One region of the Psychrilyobacter atlanticus DSM 19335 genome, then DNA from elsewhere that is predicted to be linked to it. Evidence: riboswitches for the same ligand, from Rfam matches in the RefSeq annotation. Region 1 holds a riboswitch; each other region holds the start of a gene.
What was found. Region 1 has a riboswitch for cyclic di-GMP ahead of K337_RS0116925 (HD domain-containing phosphohydrolase). Riboswitches for the same ligand answer to the same signal wherever they lie in the genome.

Region 1 (4,219 bases):
TCCAAAGTCTCAACCAGACCAATAGTTAATTTTTTTAATTTCAAAGAAGTGTTTTTAAACTTTCTTAAATGATTATAAACAAAACTTAGCAGAAAAATCGAAATTACTGAGATAATTATGGAAAGTTTATAATCTTTTGCTATTTCTATTTTCTTTATAAAAAATTTATTTTTTTCCTCTTTTATCCTATAAGAAAATTCATTGTTTAATGAATTTATTAAAAAATAAAGGACTTTATCTTTTTTAGGTATTCCAAAACTTAATTCTAACTTATCCTGAATGGTTCCTGCAACTTGAAGATTCTTTGCACTATATAGTTTTGAAAAATAATCTATTTGCTGTAATTCTCCTATTAAAATATCCGCTTTTTTAGAACTTACCGCTGCCAATACCTGTTCTATATTTTTAAATCTTATTAAGTTCCCCCCTAACCCTTTATACAAAAGATATTTTTCGATAAAAGAATCTTTTACTACAGCAATTCGATATTTTTTTAGGTTATCAAAATATGGAACGTAGCCTTCATCACTACTGCTAAAGATCAATAACGGCATCTGGGTGTAGGGTTCGGTTATAAGTATCTCTTCATTTTCAGGTATCAATTCTTCCCCATTGACACTCAATATAAATGGGTCTATGTCAAAATCAGAATCTGTATCTTCTCTTTCAAATTCTATTTTTAACCCTAATATTTTATCAATTTCATAGAAATAGTTATTTAAAAATCCTTCAGGAACTTTGTTTCCATTAATATAATAAAGCTGTGGAAACTCTTCAAAGGAAGGGAGTAATACTTTTATTTTTTTTCTCTTCTTAATATATTTTTCTATTTCAGCAGATATTTCCAGCTTATTTTTTGTATAACTCAACGTTTCCTCGTGAAAAAACTTCATCGTTAAGTCTTTATTATTAAAAATTCTCTCTACTATATCTAGCAGCGGCTGAAACTCTGCCTTTCCTCCAGTATAATAACCTGTTTTAATAATTTTTGAAAAATAATTTAATTTTACATTATTATTTGGATTTTTGACTAAATATTTTAAAGCCTCCTGATAATCTTCGATATAGATATCTGCTTCCTTAGACAGGATCGCTTCTACAGCTTCTTTTTGATTTGGTTTAGATATCAGTGTAATTAGATTCCCGTATTTTTTTATAATTTTATTTTTTATCTGATCTCCCTCTTCATAGACAATTTTTTTCCCAAAATTATCTTCTTTAAAATCGATGGAAGGATAATCTTTCCTGGTAATTGCAACTCCATCTAGCTCAATAGGCATATCTATATATTTGTACTCTTTATTATTTCTTTTATAATCTTCTACCCCCATTACTATATCAGGAATTCCTAAATCTACAGAACACTCAAATACTTCAGTATCTTCATTGATTATTTGAAAACTCAATCCTGTATTTTCTTCCAATAATTTAATTATATTAGGAAAAAAACCCTTTCTTTTCCCCTCTGAATCATAATTTAATATCCCCCTGTCTTTATCCAAATAAATCGTTATAGTTTTATTTTTATGTGCTGAAATCCATTCTTTTTCATCTTTGTTAAATTGAAGGTTTAAACCCTCTATCCCATAGATAGAAACATTCAATAAAATAAAAATTGAAAATAATAACTTATACATAACTCCTCCATCTTTTTCATATATTTATTTTTTCTTCATTGCTAACGCTTTCAGCAGCTTAAATTTTGTAAAGTTGAAAGTGTTTTATTTTTCATTAAAATTAAGTAAATAAAAAAGAGGCTACATTGTAATCATACAAATAGCATCTCTCTAAAAAAGTTGTGGCAACTGGCTGTCATATCTTAATAGACTTAGACCCTTTAGTTTTGCGTCACAAAATTTCTCCTGTTTTGCCTTTTTCAGAATTATTCTTTTAGTTATATTCTTTTATTCTTAAACAAAATATTATAACTTTATCTTCATAATAACAAAATAAAATAAAAACTTCAAATTATCCTATAAAAAGTAAGATAATGATAGGCTTTTTAAAAAACTAACTAGAATTAAGAAAATAAGAGAGATAATCAATTAAGATTATCTCTCTTGTTTCCTTAACAAATTTATATTTCAATTAAATACTTTTCTAATACCTTTTAGTCATTTAAAAATAATTGGATCTCCTCTGCTTTTTTTACAACTTTTTCATAACCTTCATTATAACTCTTATTTAATTTTTCAAAATCTCTGGTTAATATGGAAATATTACTATCGGGTCTTATTAGATATGCAATTCCTTTTTCTTCTAATTTTTCCAACTCTTCCAGAGTTTTATTATATTTTTCATGCCTCTTCTTTAAAATTTCAATCAAATTAGGATACTCTTTATAAACTACAGATGAAGCATTGAGATACCATGGTGATCTTTCAACATATCCTTTTGGACGAGTTAAAACAATCAATAATTTTTTATTCCCATCCAGTAGAGCTTTCTTATACGGAATTGGATCGGACACTCCTCCATCAATATAGTAGTTGTCCCTGATTTTTACAAAATCTGTTAATCCAGGATAGGCACAGGATGCTTTTAAAGTTTTTTCGAAACAATTTATTTTATTTTTTTCAAAATAGTGAGGCCGGCCAGTCTCAACATTTGTTGCTACAGATAAAAATCTTTTAGTACTCTTATTGAAAGCACAGTAATCAAAAGGGTTTTTAAATTTATTCATCATAATAAAAACAAAATCTGAATGCAGGATACTCTCATTGGTAAAGATCCTTTTCATATCAAAAAAATCATCGCTAAGCATGCATTCTATCAGCACTTCTTTGTTCCAACACCTTTGATTAGTTATATATGAGGCCCCTGTATAAGCTCCCATAGAAACACCTATAACATAGGGTAGATGAATATCTTTTTCTAAAAAAGCATCTAAAACACCTGATCTAAAAATTCCTCTCATACCTCCACCCTCGAGGATTAAAGCACTATTTCCCATATTTATCCCTCCATAAATAACAACTATTAAATATAATATATAATTATTTTTTGATTTCTTTTTATAAATCTATTTTTAAGTCTCTAGTATAACCAAAACTACCAAGACAAATCAAATTATATTTTATAATTATTTCTTCTTCTAAAGAATTCTTTCCTAATATTAGAAGACCTATCATATTTTTATTTTTATAACCTAAGAATATCATCTAAACTTTTTTGTGTATAGTGGTTTCCGTTTAGTTATATAGTTTCATTTAGGAAAGTATTGATTCTTTATTCTCTCTGTAATATAATTAATATAAAGAAAGAAACTGGAGGAGATAAACATGGATAAAATATATTCAAAAGGATGTAGAATAGAGGAAACACTTAAAATTTTAGGAAATAAATGGACATTTCTAATAATTAAAAACCTTATGGGAGATAAGCTGAGATTTAACGAGTTGTTACATCTTTTAAACGGCATAAGTCCAAAAACATTAACTGAAAGGTTAAGAAGTTTAGAAAAAGAAGGAATAATTACAAGGAAGATATACCCTGAAATTCCTCCTAAAGTAGAATATAAACTGACACCTAAAGGTGATGACTTAAAAATTATTCTAGATACTTTAAATCAGTGGGGAAAAAAATATATTTAGATCTATTATTTTAATTAAATCATTATTGATGGCTTAAACAGACATTTAAAATTATATTTAGCTGAAAATATCTAGGAGGAATTTTTATGATTATAAATTGGAAACCAAATAAATTAATTAAAATACCGCTTCATATTCAAATTTTAAATTATTTTAAAAAGATGATAACAACTGGACAATGGGTTAATGGAGAAAGGCTTCCTTCCCAGAGAGAGTTAGCTACAATATTCAATGTTAATCGAAGTACTATTTCAACAGTGATAGAAGAATTAAAATTTAAAGGATATATAGCAACAAATGGAAAAGCAGGAACTTTTATCTCTGCCAATAACCTCAAAAATTTATTATATAACAATAAATATATGATTGATAATATGTTAAAAACAGGAATTTTAAAAAGAAATAACGAAATCTATAGGGAGATAGAAAATTTAGGTTCTAAAAATATGATCAATTTAGGACAAGGTGCCCTGGATAAAACACTCTATCCTAAAAAAAAGATGAAAAATTTACTATCTGAAGTCATGAATGAAATGGATGAATTACCTTATGGTAATAAAGAGGGAGAACCTGAACTTATATTTCAGATAGAAAAAATCATGAAAAATCTATCGGTTGATATGGAT
Region 2 (4,219 bases), 560 kb from region 1:
TGGAAGAAGGTAGCCACCGGATCTATTGTCTACGGCTATATAATTTATGAATTATTCTAAGAAAAATAAAAATTGAGGTGATTATAATGGAATATATAGCAAATTTAAGAGTGGATCTAAAAGAAATAAAAATAATCAGGGCATTGATAGAGGTTGAGATAAATAATTAGTTTTTAAAACAATTATTAAAGAAAATACAACTTGGAGAGATCAATATTTTAGAAGACTCATTAGAAATTTGATATTTTGATAAAAAAAGGAAGTAGTAACCTTTTTAGTTAATACTTCCTTTTTATTTCTTTAATTATCAGAAAAATGATTTTGTAACATTTTATTCTGTTGTGTTTATTTATATTATTGAAGTTATTTTAAACTTTTGTAATACTTCAAAAGTAATTTAATAATAACCACTTTTTACCCATTTTTTATTTTCATCATTAGCATTATAGAATGATAATAATTCTCTGTGAGCATTAATGTAGGCCTCTTTTTTAGAATTAGCTATACATAAAGAGCTCACATAAGGTGCTGCTTGTTCACTACCCTGATAGTGATGAGAACATGAATGATGATATCTTCCATATTCATCTTTTTCAATTTTCACCCCTATTCTTTGAGTATCAATATATACAATAAACTCTTCAATAAATTTATAACTTTGTACAGTTTCTTTGTCACTAAATATTTCTAAAAATTCTTTCATTACTTCCCCCTTTCCTTATTTTTTAATAAATCCATTTTTTTCCAATAATTCATAAAGATTTTTATGCGTCATATGATTAATATTTCCTAATAGACATTCTTTTTCTATAAATTCTTTGACTTCAGAACAATAAAAAAACTCCCAATCACTTTTAGACATTTTTATATCTCCTTTTATATATATTTTTGCAATAATAAGAGTTTAGCTTAAGTTTTAGTTTATTCAAAATTTAGTTTTTTTTAATTTTTATAAGGTGTAATTAAAAGAGAGTTTCGGAGCTTCTAAGGAGCATTTATTAATTCAATAATTCATGCTAACTTTGAGGTAGAACAGCCAATTAAAGTAATTAAATATCCTAATTACTTTCAATTTGAAAATCTGGGGACCTTGATAATTTCCAAGGGAGACTTTTTCGAAGGAGAACATTCTGATCTAAGAAATCATATTATTCAAGAAATTTTTAGATACTTAAATTTATGCGAAAGAGATGGCAACGTGATTCCTAAGATCTTAAAAACTGTAAAAGATTATTCATATAAGCATCCAGACATTAAGGAAGATAAAGATCCATTAAGGATAATACTTGAAAATTTAAATTACTATAAGTTAAAAGGTTATATATATTCGACTAAAAAAGAATGTGGAGATAGTTTCTCTGAAAAAATATAGATATTATAGAGCGGTGGGAATCAATTTTATTTGACGAGGAGTTGGTCGGTTATTACTTTGCAGAGATCATTGATTTTCAGAGGATACCTCATATTTTTAGAGATTATTTTGATTATGAGACCTATGAAATATTAGAGAGTCTATCTTATTTCATAGAGATAGCCCCATAGGGGGCTATTTTTTAGTTTTTATTATTCCCCTTGCTCTGTATTTTTCAAGCTCAGGAAGTATATATTTTTCAAATAATTCAGGTACATAAAGTTTTAAAAAATTTACTCTACCTAAAACTTGATCCATAGTTGCTTCAAATTTTTTCCAAGTGTGCCCATCAGAAGTCAAGTTTTGCATAAACCCTTGGTATCTATCACAGACATTAGCATATTTTGCTTCACTTGTTTCGCAATCTTCAAATTCTAACCATAGATCTAAAAATTCTTTTCTTTGATCTTCCGGTAAAATAGAAAATAATTGTTTTGCTGCTTGAGTTTCTTCTTTTCTCTTATCTGGTCTTTCTACACCATAAACAGGAGTATCTCCAGCATATATTTCTATTAAATCATGGATTAATATCATTTTTAGTGATTTTTCTAAATCTACTTTTTCTATAAAATATTCTTTCAATGTTAGAGCTACCATAGCCATATGCCAACTATGCTCTGCATCATTCTCTCTTCTTTTATTAAGAGCTAGAGATTCTCTAAAAATATCTTTTACCTTGTCAATTTCATGTAAAAAATCCATTTGCTGTTTTATTCGCTTCATTTATATTCCTCCTATATCTTTATTTTTCTTATTGTACCACATATAGTCTACATATTTTCATTAAGTAGTATCAATTGACTATCCCCCTCTAAAGCGGTAGCGTTCGAAGAGGATACTCATATGGGGGATTAAGCTCGTTCGCTCTCCCTCGGAGTATGGCAGAGATAAATAGTCTCAGACCCCTCTTTAAAAGAAAATCTTAAATTGTAATGAAATTTTAATATTATAATGAAATATTCAACATTAAAATGAATTAATTTGGAGTTTAATCTCAAACTTGATACAATTAGTTCAGTATATTTTAAATTAAAAACTAAATAATTATGAAAAAGGCAAAACAGAAGAAATTCTGTGACGCAAAACTAGAGGGTCTACGTTTATATTAGATATGACAGCCAGTTACCAAAACTTTTTTCGAGAGTCACTATCTGTAGAATGCAGTGTAGTCTCTTTTTTATTTGATTTTTATTTGATATAAAATTATTTTAATAAATTAAGGAGGTTTTATGAAAAAATTTATATGGATATTTTTATTCGTTTTTTCCATCTCAGCTTTTGGTAAAAAGTTAATTACTGTTCCGCTGACTTCAGAAGAAAAAGAATGGATTAAATCTATAAAAAAAGATAAGATTAAAATCTATTTGGACAGCGATTTGGGAATATTGAATTATTCAGTTAAGGGAAAATACGATGGTATTTATCTTGAACTCATTAAAATTTTAGAAAATAGTACAGGAATGGAGTTTGAAATAATAAAAAAAGATGAAAACGAGTTTGAAGCGGAAATAAATTCAGGAACCCTTGATATAGTAATGGGAGTAGAGGATTATAAAAGGAACCGCGGTGATTATTATTATTTAGAAAAACCGATTACATTAAATGGAGTTTTTCTGACCAGAAAAGATTACCCCATTACTGACTCCAATACAGATTTATCTGGAAAAATTGTAGTTTATTTACATAATGACCAGATTGTAAATAAAGTTATAAACAAATATGGGAACAGGGTAGTGGTTGTTCAAAAACCTAATTTTAAGGAAGCGGTCCAGAGTCTTCTTTCTAGAGAAGCAGATATATATGTTGATGACCTTGAAGATACTTTAAAATACCTTCTAAAAAATAATGTTCCTGAGATTAAAATCAACTATTCATCTTCCTCCTTGGAAACAGACTATTATATCGGTGGTCTTTATAAGTATAAACCTTTGATAGATATAATAGGCAGGATATCTGATACCTTTGATTTGACCAATAAAGCTGTCTATAAAGAAGTCTTAGATTATACAAAGGATCATCTTGAAATATCCAAAGAGATAGAAAATTACCTGAAAAAAAATAAAACTTTAAAAGTCCTTCTTCCAAAAAATATAAATGCTTATCCAATATATTACAGAGATAGTTCGGGAAAACATAACGGATTTCTTTTGAACTATTTTTATGAGATTGAACAAATTTTTGGGATTAAAATGTTATTTGAAGAATCTGATTCCATGGAAGGATTTCATATCAACCCATACGTTGCAGCCATAAATGGGAAAGATATAAATAATAATAATGATTTTCTTACCACAGATCCTTATCTACACTTTCAATTTCATATTTTCAACAGGGAAGAACGCGGCTATATATCCAACCTTGAATCTTTAAAAAAATACAAGATAGCAGCGAGGAAAGGAAGTTTAGAAGAAACTTATCTTCTAAAGAAAGGATTAGAAAAAAATCTTGTTTTATTTGATACAGATAGAGATGTTATAGAGTCTTTAGACCAGGGAGCTGTCGATGTTATAATAGGCAGAGTACGAAAAGTTCATTATTTACTGAAAAAATATAATATACAGAGTATAAAAACTACTGGAATTATTTCAGACAAAATAAGCCTTAAATTTGGTATCCCTAAAGACAATGAAGTTCTTTATTTTTTAATAAATTCATATACAAAGGATTTTTTCTCCAGTATAGAATCCAGAAAAAATAATTTTTTAGAAAGAAAAATTAAAGTTATAAAAGATTTTAAAATTTCAATAATTATAACTTTAATTTCAGCATTAGGATTTTTGGCAGTGTATATTCATTTAAAAAAATTTA
Region 3 (4,219 bases), 1.0 Mb from region 1:
TTTTTATTTCCTTCCCTTTTAACCTTAAAATTTCTTCCATAACATCTCCTTTTATACATTTTTTTAGTGTTTTTTAGTATTTTTTTAATCGATTGATTATATTACAAAGTTAGAAAACAATCAATACTTTCTATATGGAAACTACCTAACTATATGGAAACTACTTCACATATAAAACTTTTAATGATATTGTTTTATTGTGAAGAAAAAAACTAAAAAATTTTAGGAGGATCTCAAAATATGATTGCAATGGTTGTAAAAATAATAACAGAAACAAATGATATTCAAAGAATAAAAGAAGTTGCAGAAAAATTGGTAGTGGAAACTAAAAAAGAAAAAGGATGTATAGAGTATGATCTATATATAAATATAGAGGATAAAACATCTATGTCTTTTATTGAAAAATGGGAGACAAAGGATGACCTGGAAAACCATTTAAATTCTGAACATTTCAAAAGGTTGTATCCAGAGATCTGTAAATATAAAATTGACGGTGAAACAGTTTTATACGAAAAACATAGTGTATAGTCAGTTAATATAAAAAATTTGGAGGGGAATTATGCAGAGAATAACTTTGAACAATGGTATAGATATTCCTATTATTGGACTGGGAACATTCCGTGCTAAAGAAAAAGATGTTTATAATGCTGTAAAAACAGCTTTGGATTCTGGGTACAGACATATCGATACTGCTATGATCTATGGCAATGAAGTAGAAGTAGGAAGAGCTATCAAAGACAGTGGAGTTCCCAGAGAAGAACTTTTTATAACAACTAAATTATGGAATTCAGATCAGGGTTATGAAACTACTAAAAAAGCATTTGATGACTCATTAAAAAAATTAGGGCTAGAATATATCGACCTATACCTGATCCATTGGTATAAAGGGGAGGAAAAAGCCGCTGATTCATGGAAGGCCATGGAGGAACTCTATGAAACCGGCCATATAAAATCCATAGGAGTATCCAACTTTAATGTAAATCATATTGAAGATCTGTTAAAAACAGCCAAGATAAAACCTGTGATAAACCAGGTAGAGATCCATCTGGGGCTGCCCCAGTATAATTTGCAAAAATACTGTGAGTCCATGGAAATAAAGTTAGAAGCATATGCTCCTATGCAGTCAGGAGGAATTTTTGCCAATGAAGATATTAAAAAAATTGCCCAAAAACATAATAAAACAATAGCTAATATAGCTTTAAAATTTTTAGTAGACCGTGGAATAATTGTCCTTCCTAAATCTATCAAAGAGGAGAGGATCCTAAATAATAAAAATATTTTTGATTTTTCATTGGATGAAAATGATCAAATAATTTTAGAAAAGCAATGTAACGGTATGAGACTGTTCCCTGACCCAGATAACTGTTCTTTTTAATAAAAAAGAAACGCGAATTTACATCCAAATAATAATAAATTTTAGGAGTTGAGATATATTTATGAAAGTAGTAGCATTTAATGGAAGTCCCAAGGTAAATGGTAACACTAAGCAGGCTATCGATATTGTAGCAGCTGAATTAAAAAAAGAGGGAATAGAAGTAGAAGTTATCCATGTTGGAAATAAAATCATCAGAGGCTGTTTAGCATGCGGTCAATGCAGAGTCAAGTTAGATGATAAATGTATCATAAAAGATGATAACCATGTAAATGAATGGATCCAAAAAATGAAAGAAGCAGACGGTGTAATCTTAGGTTCCCCTGTACATTACTCTGCTATTGCAGGGACAATGAAATCATTTTTAGATCGTGCATTTTATGTGATGGGTGGATCATCTATGTTAAGAAATAAAGTAGGTGCCTCTGTTGTAGCAGTCAGACGTTCTGGTGGAATACCGACTTTTAATCAGCTGAATAACTTTTTAAATTATTGTGAACTAACTATGCCTACTTCTAACTATTGGAATGTAATCCACGGTACAGCACCTGGGGATATCGAACAGGATGAAGAGGGAAAACAAATCATGAGGGTTTTAGGGAAAAATATGGCTCACCTATTGAAATTAGTTGAAAATGGAAAAGGTCACGTAGAATCTCCTGAACTTGAACCCAAAACATATACTCACTTTGTAAGATAAAGAAGAGTTAAAATAATAATCTTCCTCCTACCTGTAGAGAAATCTAGTTTTGTAGGAGGTTTTTTTGATAAATAATGTTATTTTTAACGTTTTTTGCTATAATATGAACATAATGTATTAAAAATATGATTTTGAAAAAGGCAAAACAAGGGAAACTTTGTGACGCAAAACTATAGGGTCTAAATCTCATAATGGATATGACAGCCAGTTACCAAAGTTTCTTTAGGGGGCAATATGCTTAAGATTCTTATCAAAAAAGTTATTCAAAATGATTATTTAGATGAAAAAATAAAATTAAAAGAGGAAAATAGATTACTAAAAAATTGTGATAAAACCATTAAACGTAACCCAGATAATCCAATTAGTTATTTTAACCGAGGAAATCTAAAGTTTAAATCAGGAGATTATCAGGGTGCAATGAAAGATTATAATGCAGCCATAAGACTGAATCCTGAATATTTAGAGGCATATCATAGTAGAGCAATAATAAAAGAAAAATTAACTTATTATAACGGAGCTATTGCTGATTATAACTTTATTTTAAAAATAGATTCATTAGATCCATTGGCACGAAAAAATAAAAATATTATCCAGCAAAGATTTTAATCAACCTATAAAATAAATTATAGAGAAATCATAAAAAATTTGGAGGAACTTATCACTTCTTTAGTATATGAAAGGTGTAATAATATTATTTTTAAAAAGGAGTAAATATATGAAAAAAATTATTTTTTTATTTTTTATTTTATCTTTTATCTCATTCGGTTCATTTAACCCCTTCAGTCATCAAAGGTATAACTTTACCCTGGATAAGGTCTCACTTTTAAACGTTAAACTAAGTGAAAAAATTGGAGGAAGAAAATATTTTGAAGGAATCATTAAAAATAATACAGATAAAAAAATTGTAAAAGCTGAAGTTACTGTTATGTTTAAAGATAAAAATACTCCATATCATGTTGTGGGAAGGATGAATTTTTATAATTTAAAACCTAATGAACGTTCTAATTTTTTTGGGCAGAGTGTTCATGTGAATAATATTAAGGGAGAAAATTTTAAAGTTGAACTCAGTGAAGTTGTAATGGAAAAATAAATTTTTTGTATTACACTTTACTACTTTCCTCTAAATTTATAGATAGAATTATATTTATTTGCGATGTAACATGTGTTACAGAAAATATGTTAAAATCCTGGTAGAATATCCTTAAGTTAAAAGTTCAAATATAAATAAAAGAGGTGATCTATATGTTTTCAAAATTAAAACTTCCAAAGAATACAAATAAAATGGGTGAAACGCCTATTATGAATGAAAAAAATGTTTTCCCTGAAATATTAAATAAACACATGACTCCCAAGGGAAAATGGGCACAAATTGTCGTAATTAACGGTAACCTTAAATATATCCATGACGATGAGCCTGAAAAGATATTAGTAGCAGATAAGAATCATTCGATAGTTATAGAACCTGAAAGATATCACCATGTTATTTTAGATGGTAATGTTGAATTTAAAGTTGAGTTTTATAAGGTTCCGGAAAATTTAGAAAATTTTGATGATAAAGCTTCTAGACCGGGGGAAAATTTCTTATAAAATAAATAAAAAAGAACTTCTAATCTATAGATTAGAAGTTCTTTTTTCTATATCTCTTTTTTTAATTGATCTATCCACTCTTCAATTCTAGAAGATGTAAGATTATCCTGGTTATTTATATCCAGTGCCAGACCAACCAATTGATCATTTTCCAAAGCTTTACTGTCGGAAAAACTATAGCTTTCTCTTGAAGTCATACCAATTATTTCCCCACCGGCATCTCTTGCCGCTTTGGCTATAATACCTAGAGCATCACAGAAAGTATCCCCATAAGATTCCTGATCACCAGTTCCGAAAACACCTATTTTCTTTCCTGACAAATTCACATCTTTTAAAATTTCGATCCTATCACTCCAATCATCCTGAAGTTCACCATATCCCCAAGTAGAAGATCCAAACAAAATTAAATCTAAACAGTCAATATTTTTTACTCCCTGGGATATAGGCACAACTTCTGCTTCTAATTTTCCACCTAAGATTTGAGCTATTGATTCCGTATCACCTATTGTACTTCCATAATAAATTCTTACTTTCATCTTGCCCTCCTTTTTGCTTTCCAA
Region 4 (4,219 bases), 350 kb from region 1:
AAGAGTATAGTTTTTAGAGCTACTATTATCTCCAATGTATATAAGCTCAATAATTCCTATTCCAAAGGGATTTCCACTAGTAATGTCAGTAGAATCAAAATAATTTGTATTTTCATTAGCTAGTAAAGTTTTAACCTCGCTTAAAAGGTCTTCGACTATATATTCCTCTCCATATCCTCCACCATTATTTTCTATTTTTATAGTATAGGTCAAACTATCCTCTGGAAGGTAATCCTTGGTTTTATCTACTTTTTTTGTTACTACTATATTAGCTTTTCCAGGATCAACAACAACTTCATTACTAGTTTTAGTGTTGTTATCTCTAGTAGTTTCAATAATCGTAGCTGTATTTCTTATTTCTCCTATAATATTATTATTAATTTTAGCAGAAATAGTATACTCTACCCATCCATTAGGAGCTAACTCAGCTGAAGTAGCTACTAAATCTCCATTAAGTGGGTTACTAGATAGACCAGAGTGAGAACCTGAACTTACGTTGGCACTAACGGTAGTATTAGACATATCAAAGGCTAATCCATCACTTCCTGCTGTTGTATTAGCTACAATAGTAGATAAAAGATCTGTAATATCTAAACCTTTTACCTTGTTTGTTTTATTATTTTCTAGTCTTAAAGTATATATAAGCGGTTCCCCTAAGGTGTACTTTGATTTATTGACACTTTTAAAAATACTATAATCATAAAGTATCCTTGTATGAGTGACTGTAGCTACTTTATCTGTTCCAGCTATTGTAGCTTTAGCTTTATTTACAATAGGGTAAGATTGAGTATTATTAACTGTACCAGTAAGGGTATAGACTATGCTTCCATTTGGTCCTATTATTGCATCTGGAATATCTAGTTCCATACTCGGTAGGTTACCATCTGAAACTTTTGAATCTGTTCCTATACCACTGGTAGACACTACAAGATCTACATTACTAAACCCCAAACTAGACAGATCATCTAAAATTTTAATATCTTTAACTGTTTTATTACTGCTATTAGTTAATTTAATCTTATATTCTATTTTCTCCCCATTGTCATATTCAGTTGTTGGAGAAGTTTTACTTAAACCAATGGCAGCACCTTGATCTAATTCTTTTACAACTACATTAGAACTTTCAGAAATTCCTGCACCCATGACTTTAGAAATATTAGTAATATCTCCATTAGCATCAATGTCTAATTCAACCTCCAAAGTATATTCTATATAACTATTTGCTCCCACAGTAACATCTGAAGCATTAAATTTTTTATTATTAAAACTATAAGTTTTACTGCTACTGCCTATTCCTTCATCTACAGACACAGATTTTTCTATAAGAGGTAAACTACTCATATCATCATTTACTGTTAAATTTCTTACTTCTACAAAATCATTATTTTCTATCCTTATAGTATAGGTGAAAACTTCTCCAGGTATATATTCTGATATACTTGCGTCTTTATTTATAGTTATTGCCCCTAAAGCATACGCTGTTGTTATTAAAAATAACATAATTTTAAGCAACTTTCTTTTCACTTCTATTTCCCTCCTAAATAAATTTAAAATATATATTATATTTCCCTTCTTACTTAACTCTTTCTAACTTTATTCAGTTCAAAATCTCAAAAAAATACAGATCTAAAAAAGATCTGTAACTGGCTGCCATTTTAGAGGCCCTATAGTTTTGCGTCACAAGATTTCCCTTGGTTTGCCAATGAGTTTAAAATATATTTGATTGAGAGATCCATTTAATTTATTCTAAAAGCCTATCAATGTAAATAATCTATATAAAATTCCTTTAATCTTTCGTAATTTAATATTTTTATGCTATTTTTAGATTTTTCAATTATGCCGTCCTTTAAAAATTTATTTATAGTAGAATAAAATCCATTCCCACTGATGTTTAAGCCTTTTATTACTTCATTATAATTTTCAATATATATATATCCCTCTTTTGACTTTTTTATTAAATAATAAGCTATAATTCCTTTGTTCCCTGAAAAACTCCTTATAGTCATTACTTCTACAGTTTCTACCCACCGTTTAGAAGTTATATTTAGAATATAATTACTAAACTTTACACTTTCCTCTAACAACCTTTTAACCATGTTAACATCTAATTTTATAGCTTTTAAAGTGTTTGTTGTAACTACTGCATCTCCCGCCCCTACTCCATTCAAAAACTTCATTATTCCTATAATATAACCTTCTGAAAGAATAGAAGCCGAAGCCAACCTTATTTTTTCTAAATTTTTAAAAAATCTAGCTTCTCCTTCTAATATAAAATAAAATTTTTCTTCTTCTTCAATCAAAGTTATAATTTCATTTTTTTTATAAATTTTTACTTTAAAATTTTTCCTTTCTTCAACGGTTAATAAGTTATAAAATGGAAATTTTTCTTTATCTTTCATAATTTCAACTTTTAATACTTATTAGTTTACAGTGTTTTTTTTCTTTCGCCCCTCAATCCATTATAATTTTTGAAATAAATAAAAATCCTCTCCTTATTTTGTAATTTAATCTTATTTATAATAACAATTTTTCTATTTTCTATCCCTACCTATAGAGATTGTTTTTTGATGATTTATATGTTATAATTATATTTTTGTTTTCCTTTTCTTCCTATCGCTATACTGATATAAATTAAATATTTTTTAGAATGCACTTCCCAATGTACTTTAACTTTGTTTACACTCGTAGTATTAAATCTTTATCAAAAACCCACGGAATAAATACTTTTATTTAGTATCCTACTCCATGGGTTATAATTTAAATTAGTAATCTATCTAAAACTTCCTATTTGAAAAACAAACTGCATCAACTAAAACACTAAGGTATAAATTCCTAAATATTATATATCATAGTATTTTTAATAATTTTAAGTGATATTTTATTGATTTTAAACTTTAAAAACTATACTAACATTTTAAAGTAGTTATAAGCATTTTCAAAATCTTTTTCATCTGGATGTTTAGCAGCTTCTTTCCATCTTTGGACATTCCCTTTGCTAGCTGAGAGTGGATTTTCAGCCGGAAGCTCTGACATCCAGGAAATTAATTTAGGATCAATTGCACCCTGGCAGTGGAAGTTTCCAATGAGGGTATTTTTATTATCCAGGAACAATTTATCTATATTTTTTATGCAGTCATTTGCATGATCAGAATTTGGATAAGCACCCAATGTAAAGAAATAAGCTATTTTTTTCTCTTTTATAGTTTCTATGAATTTAAGAGCCTTTGCATCTGCGGTCCCCTTATCAATCCATGTCCCGACAATAATAAGATCATAATCAAGATTATCTATATCTTTGATGTCACTAATTTCTCCTTTAGGAAAAGCCTTTAAAATAGACTCCGCGACCTTCTTGGTGTTTCCTGTTTTACTTGAATAAGCAATTAGTGTTTTCATTGTTACCTCCGTTATGTTTTAAATTTGATGATTTATTTTGTTTTTTTCAATATAATTACCTTTTCATCTTCTTTAAAAGGATCATATGAATCTGTCGATGTAAAAAGTAACTTTTCGTCTTTCATAATCTTAACTCTTACGTTGTATCTATGGTTTTGAATAATATCTTTTTCAGGAAAATCAATTGTTAGTTTATAAGGTAAATTCCCTGCCGGTATCTCTTGTTTTGCTATTTCAATACTAGGTGCATCTGCTTTAGAAACATCTTCTAGTATTGCTATAACTTTGGCTCCAGGTAATAACGCTATCCTCTCACGGTAAGTTGCAGTTATATTTATACTTGATTTTTTTTCTTTATCTAAATTGGAATTACAACTTACTAATGTTAAAATAGATAAAACTATTAATATTATTTTTTTCATTGTTCCTCCTATACTATTTAGCTATAAAATTAACTTCTATTCTTCTATTAGTTTTTCTTTTATTGAGAGTAGAGTTATCAGTTAAAAAATTAGTTTCTCCTAATCCTTCTGATATAACTTCAATATTTTCATTATTGATTCCTTCTCTTATTGCTTCAGCAGCTTTATCTGCTCTTTTTTTAGAAATTCTTAAATTAGCTGCTTCTGATCCTGTATTATCTGTATAAGCCCTAACTGTAAGAGTCCCAGACTCTTCGGATAAATCACTAGCAATATTTTCTAAAAATTCTTGATTGACATTCATAGGTTTGTTTTTATCCATAGAATAACCATCGGCAACAATCACGTTATTATATTTTTTTAGGATTTCGGTTCTTTCATTTTCTTTAGCAATATTTTCA

Region 2: it holds a riboswitch for cyclic di-GMP, as region 1 does, so the genes downstream of both, K337_RS0114170 (HD domain-containing phosphohydrolase) here and K337_RS0116925 (HD domain-containing phosphohydrolase) in region 1, are expected to answer to the same signal.
Region 3: it holds a riboswitch for cyclic di-GMP, as region 1 does, so the genes downstream of both, K337_RS18390 (tetratricopeptide repeat protein) here and K337_RS0116925 (HD domain-containing phosphohydrolase) in region 1, are expected to answer to the same signal.
Region 4: it holds a riboswitch for cyclic di-GMP, as region 1 does, so the genes downstream of both, K337_RS0115130 (DUF11 domain-containing protein) here and K337_RS0116925 (HD domain-containing phosphohydrolase) in region 1, are expected to answer to the same signal.

The regions. Positions count from the first base shown of each region.
Region 1 is NZ_KE384548.1:1,054,261-1,058,479, forward strand. Features, by position in the region: gene K337_RS0116925 (HD domain-containing phosphohydrolase) at 1-1,637, opposite strand, end outside; cyclic di-GMP riboswitch class I at 1,798-1,882, opposite strand; gene K337_RS0116930 (patatin-like phospholipase family protein) at 2,111-2,953, opposite strand; gene K337_RS20080 (hypothetical protein) at 3,015-3,161, opposite strand; gene K337_RS0116940 (winged helix-turn-helix transcriptional regulator) at 3,282-3,593, shown strand; gene K337_RS0116945 (aminotransferase-like domain-containing protein) at 3,680-4,219, shown strand, end outside.
Region 2 is NZ_KE384548.1:491,771-495,989, forward strand. Features, by position in the region: gene K337_RS0114150 (hypothetical protein) at 398-703, opposite strand; gene K337_RS19970 (hypothetical protein) at 719-862, opposite strand; gene K337_RS0114160 (ATP-binding protein) at 1,049-1,372, shown strand; gene K337_RS0114165 (HD domain-containing protein) at 1,547-2,134, opposite strand; cyclic di-GMP riboswitch class I at 2,456-2,541, shown strand; gene K337_RS0114170 (HD domain-containing phosphohydrolase) at 2,641-4,219, shown strand, end outside.
Region 3 is NZ_KE384548.1:4,743-8,961, forward strand. Features, by position in the region: gene K337_RS0111660 (hypothetical protein) at 1-40, opposite strand, end outside; gene K337_RS0111665 (putative quinol monooxygenase) at 241-528, shown strand; gene K337_RS0111670 (aldo/keto reductase) at 560-1,375, shown strand; gene K337_RS0111675 (flavodoxin family protein) at 1,437-2,072, shown strand; cyclic di-GMP riboswitch class I at 2,202-2,288, shown strand; gene K337_RS18390 (tetratricopeptide repeat protein) at 2,307-2,678, shown strand; gene K337_RS0111685 (hypothetical protein) at 2,788-3,162, shown strand; gene K337_RS19270 (TehB-like domain-containing protein) at 3,315-3,659, shown strand; gene K337_RS0111695 (flavodoxin) at 3,707-4,195, opposite strand.
Region 4 is NZ_KE384548.1:701,392-705,610, forward strand. Features, by position in the region: gene K337_RS0115130 (DUF11 domain-containing protein) at 1-1,524, opposite strand, end outside; cyclic di-GMP riboswitch class I at 1,636-1,711, opposite strand; gene K337_RS0115135 (Crp/Fnr family transcriptional regulator) at 1,758-2,399, opposite strand; gene K337_RS0115140 (flavodoxin family protein) at 2,902-3,396, opposite strand; gene K337_RS18750 (YbaY family lipoprotein) at 3,429-3,818, opposite strand; gene K337_RS19405 (OmpA family protein) at 3,832-4,219, opposite strand, start outside.